DNA from 3 places in the Novosphingobium sp. BL-S-20 genome. Region 1 is predicted to be linked to each of the others. Evidence: riboswitches for the same ligand, from Rfam matches in the RefSeq annotation. Region 1 holds a riboswitch; each other region holds the start of a gene.

What was found. A riboswitch is a leader RNA that binds a small molecule or an ion and turns the genes downstream of it on or off. The one in region 1 is predicted to bind cobalamin.
Region 2: it holds a riboswitch for cobalamin, as region 1 does, so the genes downstream of both, ACZ1II_RS02250 (TonB-dependent receptor plug domain-containing protein) here and cobW (cobalamin biosynthesis protein CobW) in region 1, are expected to answer to the same signal.
Region 3: it holds a riboswitch for cobalamin, as region 1 does, so the genes downstream of both, ACZ1II_RS20495 (TonB-dependent receptor plug domain-containing protein) here and cobW (cobalamin biosynthesis protein CobW) in region 1, are expected to answer to the same signal.

The regions. Positions count from the first base shown of each region.
Region 1 covers NZ_CM145493.1:1,318,696-1,323,754, reverse strand. Annotated here, with positions in the region: gene cobN (cobaltochelatase subunit CobN) at 1-932, opposite strand, end outside; gene cobW (cobalamin biosynthesis protein CobW) at 932-1,981, opposite strand; cobalamin riboswitch at 2,171-2,412, opposite strand; gene ACZ1II_RS05500 (histidine phosphatase family protein) at 2,444-3,025, opposite strand; gene ACZ1II_RS05495 (CbtB domain-containing protein) at 3,222-3,449, shown strand; gene ACZ1II_RS05490 (CbtA family protein) at 3,457-4,215, shown strand; gene ACZ1II_RS05485 (MarR family winged helix-turn-helix transcriptional regulator) at 4,250-4,726, opposite strand; gene ACZ1II_RS05480 (FAD-binding monooxygenase) at 4,769-5,059, opposite strand, start outside.
Region 2 covers NZ_CM145493.1:491,634-496,692, forward strand. Annotated here, with positions in the region: gene ACZ1II_RS02240 (hypothetical protein) at 1-159, opposite strand, end outside; gene ACZ1II_RS02245 (hypothetical protein) at 199-903, opposite strand; gene ACZ1II_RS02250 (TonB-dependent receptor plug domain-containing protein) at 965-2,986, opposite strand; cobalamin riboswitch at 3,176-3,416, opposite strand; gene ACZ1II_RS02255 (pentapeptide repeat-containing protein) at 3,515-4,177, opposite strand; gene ACZ1II_RS02260 (glycoside hydrolase family 43 protein) at 4,220-5,059, opposite strand, start outside.
Region 3 covers NZ_CM145494.1:2,744,568-2,749,626, reverse strand. Annotated here, with positions in the region: gene paoC (aldehyde oxidoreductase molybdenum-binding subunit PaoC) at 1-591, shown strand, start outside; gene ACZ1II_RS20500 (cobyrinate a,c-diamide synthase) at 716-2,050, opposite strand; cobalamin riboswitch at 2,191-2,396, opposite strand; cobalamin riboswitch at 2,465-2,656, shown strand; gene ACZ1II_RS20495 (TonB-dependent receptor plug domain-containing protein) at 2,879-4,759, shown strand; gene ACZ1II_RS20490 (DUF1636 domain-containing protein) at 4,759-5,059, shown strand, end outside.

The DNA of each region.
Region 1 (5,059 bases):
CCAAGGCCGCGTGCGGCGTTCTGCCAATCGCTTTCCTCGACGCCCGCGAAAGCGACTTGCAGGATCGGGCAGTCCGCCTTTTCGAGAATGCCCGGCTTGCGGTCGTCGCCTGCGGAGGAGGAGGCGAAACTGGTGGCATTGACGATCACATCGGGCGCGATCTCTCCCAGCAGTCCGCCCAGCCAGTCCACGGCGAAAGGCTCCCGCAAGGCGCGAACGTGAACGGCGGCGACGTTGAAGCCGCGCTCCTGCAGCGCCGCGATCATGGCGTCCACGGCGTCCGTCGTGCCCGCGATCATCAGCGCGCGGTAGAACACCAGCAACGCGAGTGGGCGGCCTTGGGCCCAGCCTGCCTGCACTTCGGCAAGCCCGGCGCGCTCGGTGCCCGCAAGGTAAAGCCCGGCATCTGCCACCGGCACCGGATCGTCCGGCTCGCCCGCGTCATGGCCGATGGTCCGCGCAGCGGTGCGCAGGAACGACAGCGCATTGGCCACGCCGCCCTGCCGCAGATAGTCGCGCATCCGCTCGCGCAGATCAGCAGGCAGGGTGGAAGCGCGGTCGAGCGCCGGGTCGGCCTCTCGCCCGTCGGCAATGGCGGCGAAGGCAATGCCGTTCTCGCGCGCGACGCGGGCGATCTCGTCGATGCCGTAGCCCCAGTAGCTCTTGCCGCCGAGCAGGATCACGCAGACGAATTTGGCATGCGCGATCACCTTCTCGACATAGAGGTCGATCGAATAGGGGTGACGCAATTGCATAAGGTTCGCGAGGCGAATGCTGGGCGCGCCTTCAGGCATGCGCGCCGCCGCGCCCGCAAAGCAGGCGAGTTCGCTGTCCGCCACGGTGAGGATCACCATGTCGCCGGGAGACTGATCCAGGTCGATTGCCTCCTCGCCGTTGGAGATCGTCCCCGGCGTGGCGGACAGCAGGTGCATCAGGCGTCTACAGTACCGAGAACCTCGGCAAGCCCCGCCTCGATGGCAGCGCGGTCCAGTCCCTTCTGGCCGATGATGACGAGCTGGGTGCGGCGGCCTTCCTGCGGCAGCCAGGTGCGGTCGTAGAAGTGCTGGATGCGCGGGCCGACGGCCTGCACGACCAGGCGGCTGGGCTTGCCGCCAACGGCAACCATGCCCTTTACGCGCAGAATGTCGTGCTCTGCGATCAGGTCCTTAAAACGAGCGAGCAGGGCGTCGAGATCGGCCACATCGCTGCCGGAGACCACGAAACTGTCGAAGTCGTCATGGTCGTGATCCTCGTCCAGCCCGTCTATGTGCGAGGGGCGGGAATCGAGGTCGTCCTCGGCCGCGGCAGTGATGCCCAGCAGCGCGGCGATATCGACGGCGCCGTGATCGGCGCGCACGATCTTCACGCCGGGACGCGTTTCGGCCAGCACCAGCGTCTCGACATGGGCGAGCGCTTGCGGGTCGACGAGGTCGGTCTTGTTGAGCACGACCATGTCGGCGCAGCCCAGTTGTTCCTCGAACAGTTCTTCCAGCGGGCTTTCGTGGTCCAGCATCGGGTCTGCCGCGCGGGCAGCGGCCAGCGCCGCCTCGTCGGCGGCGAAACGGCCCGCCGCGACGGCATCGGCGTCGATCAGCGCGACCACACCGTCAACCGTGGCGCGGGTGCGGATGTCGGGCCATTGGAAGGCCTTCACCAGCGGCTTGGGCAGGGCAAGGCCGCTGGTTTCGATGATGATGTGATCGGGCTTGTTCTCGCGGTCGAGCAGCTTCTGCATGGTTGGCAGGAAGTCGTCGGCGACGGTGCAGCAGATGCAGCCGTTGGCCAGTTCGACGATGTCGTCCTCCGGGCAGGCTTCGTCGTTGCAGCCCTTCACCAGTTCGCCGTCCACGCCGACATCGCCGAATTCGTTGATGATGAGGGCAAGGCGGCGGCCCTTGGCGTTTTGCAGCAGGTGGCGGATCAGCGTGGTCTTGCCGGCGCCGAGGAAGCCGGTGATGACGGTGGTGGGAACTTTGCTCATATGTCGTCTCCCGCGCGCCAGCGACCTGAAACGGCGGGGCTTCCCGCCGCACAAGCGGCGATGGCGACGCGCCTTGTCGGACCGGCGCACGGGCGCCCGACACGGCATGCCGCTGCGGCCCCGGCCGCATGCATCACGTCGCTCAGACGGAAGAGTTACCGTGCCTTGGCCATCCCCTGGACCCGGGCAAGAGCGACATCGACGCAGGCAGGTTTCCTGGCTCGCGGGTCAGGGCGTGATGCACGGCCTTCCCAGGCCTCGCAGGATTTAGCGTCCGGCCCAGTGGCTGCGTCGGGAGCACTTGCCCCGCCGCGAATGTGCATCGCGCTCGCCGCTTACAGTTGCAGGGACAGCCCGGTCCGGATGGCGAACCATCCTTGCCGTGTTCCCGTATTAAGCCCCTTGCGGGGCACCGGCGCGATCTTTGCCGAGGCACAACCTGTCCCTCAAACCCGGAGGCGATTAGCCGGGCGCGTGCCCGCTCGCAAGCCCCAGCGACTGCAATCGCCACGAGCGGTTGAACGAGAGCATGGCGTGCGAGAGCGGCGCCACGTCGATGGCGAGCGTTGCCCGCAGCGGCAGGTCCAGCGCATGGGCAAGGGCGGCGCGGACGATCATCGGGTGAGTGATGGCGCAGACCGGCCGATCCTGAGCCACGATCCGGTCCATCCACGCGCCGACGCGGTTTCGCGCCTGCTCCATGGATTCACCATCCGCCGCGCCCTGTGTCGGGTCGGCGAGCCAGGAGCCGAGCGCGCCGGGTTCGCTGGCTCCAAGCTCGGCGAAAGAGCGGCCGGTCCAGCGCCCATGGTCGAGATCGGCAAGTGCGGCGTCCTCTCCTGCGGTCAGCGCCATTGCGGAAGCGGTTTCGGCGGCGGCGCGGGAAGGGCTGCGGTAGGCCGCCGCGCGGAAGCGATCCGGCAGCGCGGCGCGCGCGGCAGCGCGGGACCCGGCGGGATCGATCGGTTCAGCCGGGTCGGGAAAACGGCCCTCCCGGCTCGATGCCGTAGCGGTGATACAGATCAGCAGGAGGGAGGTCGCCAAGCGTAAATTCCGTGAAGTCGTTGACGCCGCTGCCCGCGCGGTCCTAAGGAAGCGGCGTCGAGTATCGAAGAAGCCGGTGAAAATCCGGCGCGGTCGCGCCACTGTAATCGCACGGGAGCCATCCCGTCGAGAGCCAGACCTTCCTTCTCGGCAGCAGGTTTTCCGGGGACGCGCAATCCCGCCAAGGAGCATGACAATGGCTGTTTCCGCCGCAGTATTCGATGACGCCTTCATTCCGGTCGAGGGCGGCAATGCCATTCCGATCGAGGATATCGCTCCCTGGGCCGTGCTCGGCACGCTGCTGGCGGTGATCTTCATCTACTTCGTGAGCACCGAACAGGGTGCCTTCTCGCTGTTCCAGGGCATGTACGTGCATGAATTCGTGCACGACGGACGCCACCTGCTCGGCTTCCCCTGCCACTGATCCGGCGATGACAAGAGACCTGCTCTGGCGCGGGATGCTTGCCGGCATCCTGGGCGCGCTGCTTGCCACGCTTTTCGCACGCGGTTTCGCCGAACCGCAGATCGACCTCGCGATCGGTTACGAGGAAAGCCACTCGGCCCATGCTGCGCCTGAACATGCTGTTCCCGAACACGCCAGAATGGCGCATACCGAGCCGCAGGAAGAGGAACTCGTCAGCCGCGATACCCAGAAAGGTGCGGGACTGGTGACGGCGCTGGCGCTCTATGGCGCGGCGGTCGGCGGGATATTCTCGCTCGTCTTCGCTTACGGCTATGGACGGATGGGGCACCTCGGCCCGCGCAGTTTCGCACTGCTGCTGGCGGCGCTGACTTTCGTGCTCGTGGTGGTGGTGCCTGCGATCAAATATCCGCAGACCCCACCCGCGGTAGGCAAGCATGAGACGGTGGCACTGCGCACCGCCGCTTACTTCGGGATGTTAGCGCTTTCGCTCGGCGCTGCGGTCATCGCGGCGCGCATCCGTGTCACCCTGGCGCGTCCGGGGCGCGGGTTCGACGCGACCTTGCTGGGTTTCGTCGTCTATCTCGGAATCGTGGGTCTCGGCCAGTTCCTGCTGCCGACGATCGACGAAGTGCCCGGCGATTTGCCCGCGGTGCTGCTGTGGAATTTCCGCGTGGCCTCGATCGGCACCCAACTGGTCCTCTGGGCGACGATCGGACTCGCCTTCGGGCTATGGGCGGAGCGCGTTCTCAAGCGCACGAAAGCCTGATTACCAAGAAGTTGAAGTGCAAAGCTCCGAATGTTCAGGAGCCTTGCACCTTCGCTGCCCGCCGGAGCGGGGCGCGGCTCATCTCATTGCCCGCCTGGGTGGTTTTCTGAAGGAGTTTCAGGAAAATATCGCTTTCTTCTGCCGTCAGATGCGAAACGAGGTCGGCCTGGACCTTGTCCACCCACGGCGTGGCGATATCCAGCGTTTCCTGCCCCTGACCGTTCAACATGAGCACGCGGGCACGCCTGTCAGTCGGGCTGATTTCGCGGTCGACGAGCCCCTTTTGCACCAGCCTGTCGATCACGCCGCCGATCGTTACGCGGTCGTAGGCGATCAGGCCGGCAAGGGTTTGCTGGTCCAGCCCCGGATGATCGCGGAGCGTCAGGAGAGCTGCATATTGGACCGAGGTGAGGTCAAGACCCGCCTCGGCCATGCGCACCGCGAAACGGGCAACGGAAATCTGTTGCAGGCGGCGGATCAGGTGTCCGGGTATGGTCTCTAGGTCGCTCATGGCGCCACCTAGCGTGAGAACCGCCGTCTGCTCAAGATGATGTTACGCGGGAACGGCTTCCAGCTGTTCTTTTGTAACGATTTTAACAGTCTGATCGTTCAAAATTGCTGCAAAGAAGGTGCAGAGACGGTCGTTGCCATCGAGCGGAAGAACCTCGGCGATATACTGGTCGGGGCGGACGAACACCATGCAGCCCCGGTCCCGGTCGATTCCGCGCATGGCGAAGATGTCTCCGGCGGAGGGATCGGCGCAGAAGGCCTTCTCGTAATCGCGCAGACCGAGCGCGCCCTTGCGCGGCCATAGCAGATCGGGAAGCGCGCCCATCGACAGCGA
Region 2 (5,059 bases), 830 kb from region 1:
GGCCAGTCTTTCGCGTTCGGCAAGACCGGCCTGGGAATCGAGGAAACCCCAGGGGTTCATCGAGAACAGGCCGCTGGCCACCCAGGCCAGGGTCAGCAGGCCGAAGAACAGGCCGAAGACATGGTGCCACCACCAGAGACCGCGATAGGGCGATCCCACTTTGCCGTCGCGCTTGCGGCGCAGACGGGCGAGGCCCGCCTAGATGCCGGTCGCGGTGAGGAAGCATCCGGCGAGCGAGGTCCAGACGACGACTTCGTTCCACAAGGCACCGTCCTGCCGCAGGATCGTCGGGTAGAGCCAGTGCGGCACCGCGCCCAGCCAGTTCCAGAAGCGCTGGAAGCGGATGGTCTGCTGCACGACTTCGCCGGACTTGCCCGAGATGTAGATCTCGGTTCCCGCCGCATCGTCGTAATCGACGCGGTAGAGCGGGGCATTGCGCCGGTAGGTCTGGACGGTCCACTGGTCGATGCCGGTCTCGGCGGGGACGGCGGGCGCGCCCGCGACGGCGTGGCCCTGCGCGAAGTCGGCCGCGATCCGGCGGATTTGCGCGGTTCCGGGCGGGGCGAGCGGCTGCCCGGTCGCGAGGTCGATCGCATCGGGGATCGCGCGCATCTGCGGGATCGGACGGTCGGGTGCGCTTGCGGGGACCACACGCAGGACCGGCCTGCCTGCCAGCATCTCGACGCGGGCGGAGGTGATCGGCAGGTCGGACGGCAAGGTTACCGCGCTCCAGGTCTCCACCGGCGGCAGTTGCAGGGGAGCAAGCCCCTGCAACTGCGCGGCGGGCTCCAGCCTCGGATAGTCCACGTAGATCATCACGAAGCCCGAAAGGCACCAGATCGTCATCAGCAGGCCGACGAAGACGCCGAGCCAGCGATGAAGCACGAGGACGGGGCGCGGCAAAAGGCTGCGAGAGCGCTTTGGCGGGGGCGCAGGCACCCGAGGCTGGAGCGTGGTCATGGCCTCAGAAGCTCAGCCCGTAGCTCATCCGCAGCGTGCGCGGCACGCCCCGGTTGAAGTAGAGGAACCGGCTGTTGCTGCCGTCGAGTGCGCCCTGGTCGGTCACGGCGGAAGAATAGCCGCGCGTCGCATATTCCTTGTCGAACAGGTTCTCGACATTGACGCCGAAGCGGTTCCGCCGCGCTGCGCCGTCGAGGTAGAGATAGGCTCCGAAATCGACGAGCGCGTAATTGCCGTAGTTGCGGCGGCCGAAGCCCGAAGCGGTCGACCAGACATCGCCGATCCAGTTCAGGTTGAGGCTGGCGCCGAAGGGCCTGTCCTCCGGAGCATAGGCAAGGCTAGCCTTGGCATATTGCTTCGGGTTGCGGTTGAGCTGGGTCGATGTGCCCTTCTCGCGCACGCGGGCGTAAGTATAGCTGGCCGAGAGATTCCAGCCGCCGGGCAGCTCGGCGCCCAGTTCCAGTTCCGCGCCCTGCGAGCGGACTTTGCCGTCGAGGTTCGCGTAAGTGCCGTTCGGGAAGGCCGGGTCGTCGTAAGTCGTATCGATCATGTCGCTAATGCGGCGGTTGAAGTAAGTCGTCTTCCAGCGCAGCTGCGCAGCACCCAGCGGCAGCACGCCGCCGCCCGAGAGGTTCAGGTTGAGGCTCTGCTCGGCCTTGAGGTTGGGATTGCCGGTCTCGCAGCAGGGATCGTTGCCGTAGAGCTGCGAGGCGTCGGGCAGCACGAACGACGTGCCGCCATTCGCCTCCACATAGAAGGCATCGGCGAAATCGTAGCGGCCCGAGACGTTCCAGATCGTCTTCTTCGCGCCGTCCGTGCGGTTGTAGCGCAGGCCCGCGGCGAGGCGGCCCTTCGACGAAATCTCGTCGGTAGTGCGGACCTGGAAAATCCCGGCATGGACCTGTTCGCTGGTGGGGGCGATCAGCAGCACGTCGTCTCGCCCGCTGAAGTTCTGGAAGTCGTAGCCCAGCAGGTATTCGAGGCCGGGATGCAGGTGCAGCTTCGCCACCGCGCTGCCGCCCCAGTCGCGGTAGCCCCAGAACGTGCCCGCCGGATAGATCACCTGGGGATCATGATCGGGCAGCGAGTTGCGAATCTGGACATAGGCCGTGCTCCAGTCGTGGAAATAGCCCTTGAGGAAGAACTGCACGGTGTCGCTGCCGGTATAGTCGAGCCGCAGGCTGGCGATCTCCTCGTTGCGGTCATTGCGGCTTTCGCGGATGCGGGTGGGAGAGAGGTTGTCGAGCTTCGCCTCGGTATGCTGGTACTGGGCATTGAGCGCGAGGTCGGGAGCGATCTCGTATTGGTACTTGAGACCGGCCGACCAGAGGTCGTAGCCGAGGTGCCGGTCGGTCAGGCTCGGCTGGTAGGCGCTGAAGGGCAGGTAGCCCTCGGAGCGATTGTGCGAGGCATAGGCCACGAAGCGATGGTCGCCCACGGCGCCGCGCAGATAGCCGTCCAGCGTGGTGCCGCCCCAGCTGTCCGCCGAGGCATTGACCTGGCCGTTCAGATCGTCGGTGAAGCCGCGCGTCACCACGTTGATGACCCCTGCCGAGGCCTGGGTGCCGTAGAACAGGCTTTCGCCGCCGCGCAGCACCTCGATCCGCTCGATCATGCTGGCGGGCAGGGTATCGTTGGGCGAAGTGCCGCCGTAGAGGCGGTTGTTGAGGCGGATGCCGTCCATCGTCCAGAGCACGTCCTGCGTGCGCGATCCCTGAAGCGAGACGTCGACATAGGTGAACGGCCCATTGCGGCCGCGCACGTAGAGGCCGGGCACCTGTTCCAGCGCCTTGGTCACGTCCACGGCGCCACTGTCCTTGATCTGCTTCTCGCTGACGGTGGCCACGTCGTTGCCGTAGCGGGAGAGTTCCTGCGGCAGAGTCTCCTCCAGGCTTTTCCCGGTGACGACGATCGAGGCGGCATCATCAGTCTCTTCGGCATGAGCCTGCGCAGTATGGGCCTGCACGGTGCAGGCGAGCGCCAGCGCCGCGGCAAGCGCCGCGTGTGAAACGGTTGCGATCTTCATTTCATTCCCCTGTCGGGCGCCAAGCGAGCTCTAGGCCGGGGACTGCCGTTCGCGAACGAATGACCGGCGCACCGAGCGACCGGGCGCCCGTGACTGGGACGACCGTTCGGCGCACCGTGCGGCCCCTGCCGCGGGTTCGTCGCTCAGACGGAGAAATCACCGTGCCCCGGCCATCCCCTGGACCAAAGCAAGAGCGACCGGACGCCGGCAGGTCTCCTGGCTCGCGGGTCATCGCTTGATGCACGGCCTTCCCAGGCCTCGCAGGATTTAGCGTCCGGCCCAGTGGCTGCGGCATGGGCGTCTGGCCCGCCGCGTGATGTGCATCGCGCTCACCGCTTACAGTTGCAGGGACAGCCCCGGATTCGAGGGCAAGCCCTCTCACCGCGTTCCCTTTTAAGTTCCTTTCGGAACACCGGCGCGATCATTGCCCGCTGCGCTCCTTCGAGTGCGGCGGATGCGGTTCGTTAGCGCCGGGCGGGACGCGGTGCAAGTCGGTTGAAGCGCTGCGAGGGCGATGCCTTGCGCCTGTCAGCGAACTTCGAGGCCAAGCTGGGAAAGCAGTTCGGCAGCCTGGAGGCGGGAAATCACTGCGCCGCGAAACAGGCAGGCATCGCGCAGTTCGATGCCGCCGAGGTCGGCACCGCGCAAGTCTGCCTGCTCGAAGCGGCAGCCTTCCAGCGTGGCATTGCGCAGCGAGCAATCCTCGAACAGGGCACCGCGAAAGTCGGATTTCCGGAGGTCCGCATCGGAGAAGTCGATCCGCACCAGCTTCGTCTTGCGCAGCGACAGGCCGGGCAGGCGGGCGAAAGCGAACAGGACTTCGGCGAACGAGGCGCCGAGCACTCCGGCGTCGGTCAGGTCCGCGCCGGTCAGCTTGGTGCCTTCGACGCGCGCGGAAGTCAGCCGGGCGCGGCGGAGCAGGGCGTTGCTGAAATCGCATCCCGTCAGCACCGCATCGCTGAGGTCGGTCTGGACGAAGCTCGCTTCCGGCCCACGGCAGCGGCGGAAGCGGGCGCCGGTGAGATTGGCGCCGTCGAACCGGGCGCGGCGCAGCGAACAGCGTTCGAATGTCGTGTCGCCCAGATCGAGACCGGAAAAGTCGCCTTCGTCGAGCGTGCAGTCGGTAAGCGTGCGGGGGGCGTCGGCGTCGGCTTCCAGCAGAGTTTCGCGGGTGACGGTCGCTGCGATCATGCGCGCCTTATGCCGCAGGGCGCGCAGACCGCAAGGCGAAGATCAGGGAGCCGTGGTCCGGGAGCTGTGGGTCGGATCGCGTTCGCCGTCGAGTTCCGTGGCCTCGCGCAGAACGGTCAGGCGATCGCCCTCGTCGCGCATCTCGTAGAGTTTGCCGCGCGCGTTGCGGAACGGGCGGTGGACGATCATCATCAGGCGCCCGTCGAAAGCGCGGAACAGCATGCCATGGCCGCTGTCGCGCTCGACGAGGGTGCCGAGCTGTTCCCACGGCCCTTCGACCCGGCCCGAGGTGGAGCGGGCCAGCCCTTCGACATAGCCTTTCGCATCGTAGCTGGACCAGAGCATCAGCAGCTTGCCGGTGCGGCTTCGGTAAAGCTGCGGGCCGTCGGTGACATAGGCGATCTTGCCTCCCGGCTGCTTCTGGCCCGCGGCCCAGGGAGCATCGCTGGCACGGAACAGGGTGCGCGCGGGGCCTGCGGGGGAAAGGGCCTCGGTCAGCGGCACGGCTTCCATCGTGCCGTCGGTCGTCTGCAGCCATTCGTGGGCATAGACCAGCCAGGGCTTGCCGTCCGGTTCGACATGGAGGGTGCCATCGAGCGTCATGGCGGCAGGAGGGATGATCGGCGCGCCCTCGTTCAGCAGTCGATAAGGCCCTTCCAGCCGGTCGGCCACGGCAAGCACGGTGCCGCGGCGATAGTGGGTGGAGCGACGGGCTTTCCCTGCCGTCTCTCCCGGAAGCGGCAGGGCTTCGTTGTGAAGCGTGGTGAAGAGATACCACTTGCCTTTCCAATGATGGACTTCGGGCGCCCAGGCCCCGGCATCGGCCCAGATGTCCTCGGGAATGGTGAAGACCACGCGCGGTTTCGTCCAGTGCTGCAAGTC
Region 3 (5,059 bases), on a different replicon from region 1:
GACCCGGCGAGCGTGCAGTTCGTCGACGGCGAGGTCCGCGCGGGCAACCGTTCGGCGGCATTGGCCGAAGCGGCGAAGTCCGGTGAACTCGTCGCCGAAGAGACGATGCAATGGGGCGATCTCGGCAAGAAGTTCCAGCAATCGACGTTCGGCGCGCATTTCGTCGAGGCGGCGGTGGATTCCTATACCGGCGAGACGCGGGTGCGGCGCATGCTGGCGGTCTGCGCCGCCGGGCGTATCCTCAACCCCAAGACGGCGCGCAGCCAGGTGATCGGGGCGATGACGATGGGCGTCGGCGGCGCGCTGATGGAGGAACTGGCGGTCGACAAGCGCTTTGGTTTCTTCGTCAACCACGACCTTGCCGGGTATGAAGTGCCGGTCCATGCCGACATTCCGCATCAGGAAGTGGTGTTCCTCGACGAGGCGGACGACAAGGTCTCGCCGATGAAAGCCAAGGGCGTGGGCGAACTCGGCCTCTGCGGCGTGGGTGCGGCGGTGGCCAATGCGGTTTACAATGCCACCGGCGTGCGCGTGCGCGACTATCCGATCACGCTCGACAAGTACCTGGCGAAGCTGCCAGCGATCGCCTGATAAAGGATCGCTTGACCAAACCTCCCCGTCGTCCCCGCGAAGGCGGGGACCCTGCTTTCTTCCTGCGCCGCGGACAAGATAGCGGGACCCCCGCCTTCGCGGGGGCGACGGGTTGCTCAGTGGGTTATTGGGCGGCTTGCTCAGCCGTTCCGGGCTGACCCAGCAAGTCCGCAATCAGCTCCGGCGCAGACGGGAAGTATAGGTGCATGTAGCTCGCCGTGAGCGGGCCTTGCCGGAAGATCCGCTCGCCCCTGCGCCCGTCCGGCGTCCGGGCGAGTGCGATGGGTTCGAGGGCGGTCTCCAGCCGCGAATAGTGGAAGGTGTGGCCGCGCACGGCATGGCCTTCCAGTTCCGCTTCCTGCATGCCAAGCGCGACCAGGCGCTTCTGCATGGTCGCGCTTGCAGGGAGCAGGCCCAGCATCGGCGCGGCACTGCCTGCCGTATCCGTCAGTCGCTCGCAGGTGTAGAGCATGCCGCCGCACTCCGCGAGAATCGGGCGCCCGGCCAGGAAGTGCTCCCGGATCGCTTCGATCATCGCGCGATTTGACGAGAGTGCGCAAAGGTGAAGCTCGGGATAGCCGCCCGGCAGCCACAGCGCATCGCAGTCCGGCAAGGCGCTATCGCGAAGGGGCGAGAAGAACGAGAGCTGTGCGCCGGCTTGTTCGAGAAAGTCGAGATTGGCCCGGTAGATGAAGCCGAAAGCCTCGTCGCGGGCGATGGCGATGCGCCTGCCTGCCAGTGCGGCGGGCATGGGCGCGGCAGGACGGGGCGCCGGGAAGGACACCGGCTCGGGCAGCCAGAGCGCGCTTTCGGGGAGCAAGTCGGCGGCGCGGTCGATCCGGGCTTCGATATCCGCGACTTCGCCAGCCTGCACGAGGCCGAGGTGGCGTTCGGGAAGGCCCATGTCCTCTTCGCGCCGCATCGCGCCGAGCCATTGCACGCCGTCCGTCTTGCCGGTGGTCAGGCCCCGCTCCAGCAGTTCGGCATGGCGCTCGCTGCCGACGCGGTTGGCGAGCACCGCGGCCAGGGTCACGTCGTCCCGGTAGGTGGCGAGGCCGTGGACGAGCGCGCCGAAGGTCTGTGCCATCGAGGACCCGTCCATCACCGCCATGACCGGCAGGCCGAAGTGCCGGGCAAGGTCGGCGGAGGAGGGAGTGCCGTCGAACAGGCCCATGACTCCCTCGATCAGGATCAGGTCCGCTTCCTGCGCCGCCTCGTGCAGCAGGGCGCGGCACTGGTCCTCACCGCACATGAACAGGTCGAGTTGATGGACCGGCGCGCCGCTGGCCACTTCGTGCACCATCGGATCGAGGAAGTCCGGCCCGCACTTGAATATCCGCACTCGCCGTCCTTCCCGGACATGGCGGCGGGCGAGGGCGGCGGTGACGAGGGTCTTGCCCTGTCCCGACGATGGCGCGGTGACGAGCAGGGCAGGGCAGCCGGCCATCGGGCCGGTCATGAATATCGCCCGGACGGGCAGGCAAGGCAGCGGCGCATCTTCATTCCCCCTTCGGCGCAAACGCACGCATGTCGTCACGCGAAGGGGGCTTCCCCCCACGGGAAGCGGCCCTCGTTCGCCCGGTACATCCCGCCCGCGCGAAGGATCGACGGCGAAGGGCCGGTTTCCTGACTTGCCGGCTCTTCGCGCCTTCCGCCGCCTTCTCGAAGCCGAACGGCTCCAATGGCATGGTGGCGGGGCGCATCCCCGGTGACAGTTGCGGGAGCAGTGCCGGTCGCCGCGGCTATCCCCGCAGTCCGGACTTCCCGATTAAGCCCTGGCGGGCACCCTTTGCGGCGGTGGGACTATGGCACTTCGCCGGCCTGCGCAAGCACCGGGCCTGCCCCCTACTTGCACGGGCCACCCCGGCGGGATAAGGCCACGCCTGCGACAGGTTCCCCGCGAGGGGATCAAAAGGGAACGCGGGTTCAAGGCCCGGGCTGCCCCTGCAACTGTAAGCGGCGAGCCGTTCGGCCATTTCGCCATTGGGGGTGCAAGCTCCCGAGAAGGCGGCTGAACCGGCACTGACCCGTGAGCCAGGAGACCTGCCTGCCGCAGTCGTTCTTCGACCGGACAGGGTGAGCCGGGCGAACGGGGCCATACCTCGCCGAGCGACAGCCACTGCCGTGCCGTCTCGCGGTGCGAAAGGGCCTGTCGTCGCCTGCCGCGATCACATGTCCTTTGCCTGCACGTCGGTCCGGCCGGGTTCGATGCTCGCCTGAAGGACATGCCGTGAACTGCCGAATTTCCGCCGCCAGCACTCTCGCTCTCGCGCTGGCTTTCTCCCCGATGGCCGCACAGGCCGAGGAGGCCGATGCCTCCGAGGAACATGACCGCATCGTCGTCAGCGCGCTGCGCACTCCGGTCGCCGCCGATCGCGTGGCCGACAGCGTCACCGTGCTCGACGACGCGCAGATCGTCGCCGCCCAGCCGATCGCACTGACCGACATTCTCCTGCGCACGCCGGGCATCAGCCTGTCGCGCAACGGCGGCTACGGCACCACCACCTCGCTGCGCATTCGTGGTGCCGACGCCGGGCAGACGGTCATGGTGATCGACGGCATGCGCCTGTCCGATGCGTCCTCCACTGCGGGCGGCTACGGTTTTGCGAACTTCTTCGTCGACGATGCCGAGCGGATCGAGATTCTGCGCGGGCCGCAGTCGATCCTCTGGGGCAGCGATGCCATCGGCGGCGTCGGCAACGTGCGCACCCGCCGCCCGGTCGAGCCGCTCGAAGGCAGCTTCGCGGTAGAGGCCGGGACCCACGACACCGTCTCTGCCCGCGCCGGGGTGGGCGGCACATCCGAGGCGATCGACTGGCGCCTCGCCGCCTCGCGCTTCACCACGGACGGCATCTCGGCCCGCTCCAACGGCAGCGAGGACGACGGCTACCGGCGCAGTTCCGCCAGCGGCACCCTGACCTTGCGCGTCGCGCCTGGCGTCTCGCTGGACTTGCGCGGCTACTGGTCGGATTCGAAGAACGAATTCGACGGCATCGCAGGGGATTCGCTTGCCTATGGCCGGACTAGGGAATGGTCGGGCTATGCCGGTCTCAATTTCGCGCTGCTGGACGGCAGGCTGGCGAACCGCGTGGCCGTGCTCCAGACCGAGACCGACCGCGAGAACTACGACCCCGCCCGGTCCCTCCGCCAGCTCACGTTCGATGCCCATGGCCGCGTGCGCCGCTTCGAATATCAGGGGACCTACACCGTCTCGGACGCGGTGCAGGCGGTATTCGGTGCCGAACGCGAGGAACAGCGGATGACCACTGCCTCTCCTGCCAACAGCACCGTGCCCTACCTGCTGACGCCGGAACGGGCGGATACCGACAGCGTCTACGGCGAACTCCGGTTGACGCCGCTGGCGGGCCTGACCATGAACGGCGGCGCGCGCTACGATCACCAGTCGCGCTTCGGCGGCAATACGGTGTTCAGCGCGGGTGCGGTCTATACGCCCAATGCCGGCGCCACCGTGCTGCGCGCCAGCTATGACGAGGGCTTCAAGGCGCCGTCGCTCTACCAGCTGTTCAGCCTCTACGGCGTGAGCGACCTCAAGCCCGAGAAGGCCAGGGGCTGGGAACTTGGCGCGGAACAGGGCTTCGGCGAAGTGCTGCGGCTTTCCGCGACATGGTTCGAGCGCGATACCGACAACCTGATCGACTTCGCCTATTGCCCGACCAGCGGCGTGCTGCCCGACGTCTGCACCGTCCCCGGCAGCACGACTACGCGCTTCGGTTACTACGCCAACGTCAAGGCCAGCCATGCGCGCGGGCTGGAACTGACGGCTTCGGCCCGGTGGGGCATCCTCTTCGCCGAGGGCAACTATAGCTGGATCGAGGCCGAGGACCGCACTTCGGGCAGCAGCACTTACGGCCGCCAGCTTCAACGGGTGCCGCGCCATCTGGCCAATGCCGAGGCAGGGCTGGACCTGCCGCAGGGCCTGCGGGCCAGCATCGCCGCGCGCTATTCGGGCGAGAGTTATAACGCCGCGACCGGCACCGCGACGCTGGACGATGCCTGGCTGGTGGATTTGCGCGCGCAGTGGCAGGTCAGGGAAGGCCTGATTCTTCAAGGACGTATCGAAAACGTGGGCGACGAGAAATACGAGACCGTGAGCGGCTACGGCACGCTTGGCCGCACCGTCTATCTGGGCCTGAGGAGCCGGTTCTGATGCTGCATCCCGTCGAACCCGGCCCTTCCGTGGTGGTGTGCAACACCTGCCGACACTCCGCCGAAGTGCGCGAGGACGAGAACGGCCAGCGCGGCGGCGCGGCGCTGGCAGAGGCCATGCGCGCGGTGCAGGCGGCTGATCCCGCGCTTCAGGGCGTGGCGGTCCAGGAGATGCCCTGTCTCTTCGCCTGCCAGCGCCAATGCACCGTGGCGATCCGGGCGCCGGGCAAGCTCGGCTATGTGCTCGGCGACTTCACGCCGGATGAAGAAGCCGCCCGTGCGATCCTCGAATATGCTTCGC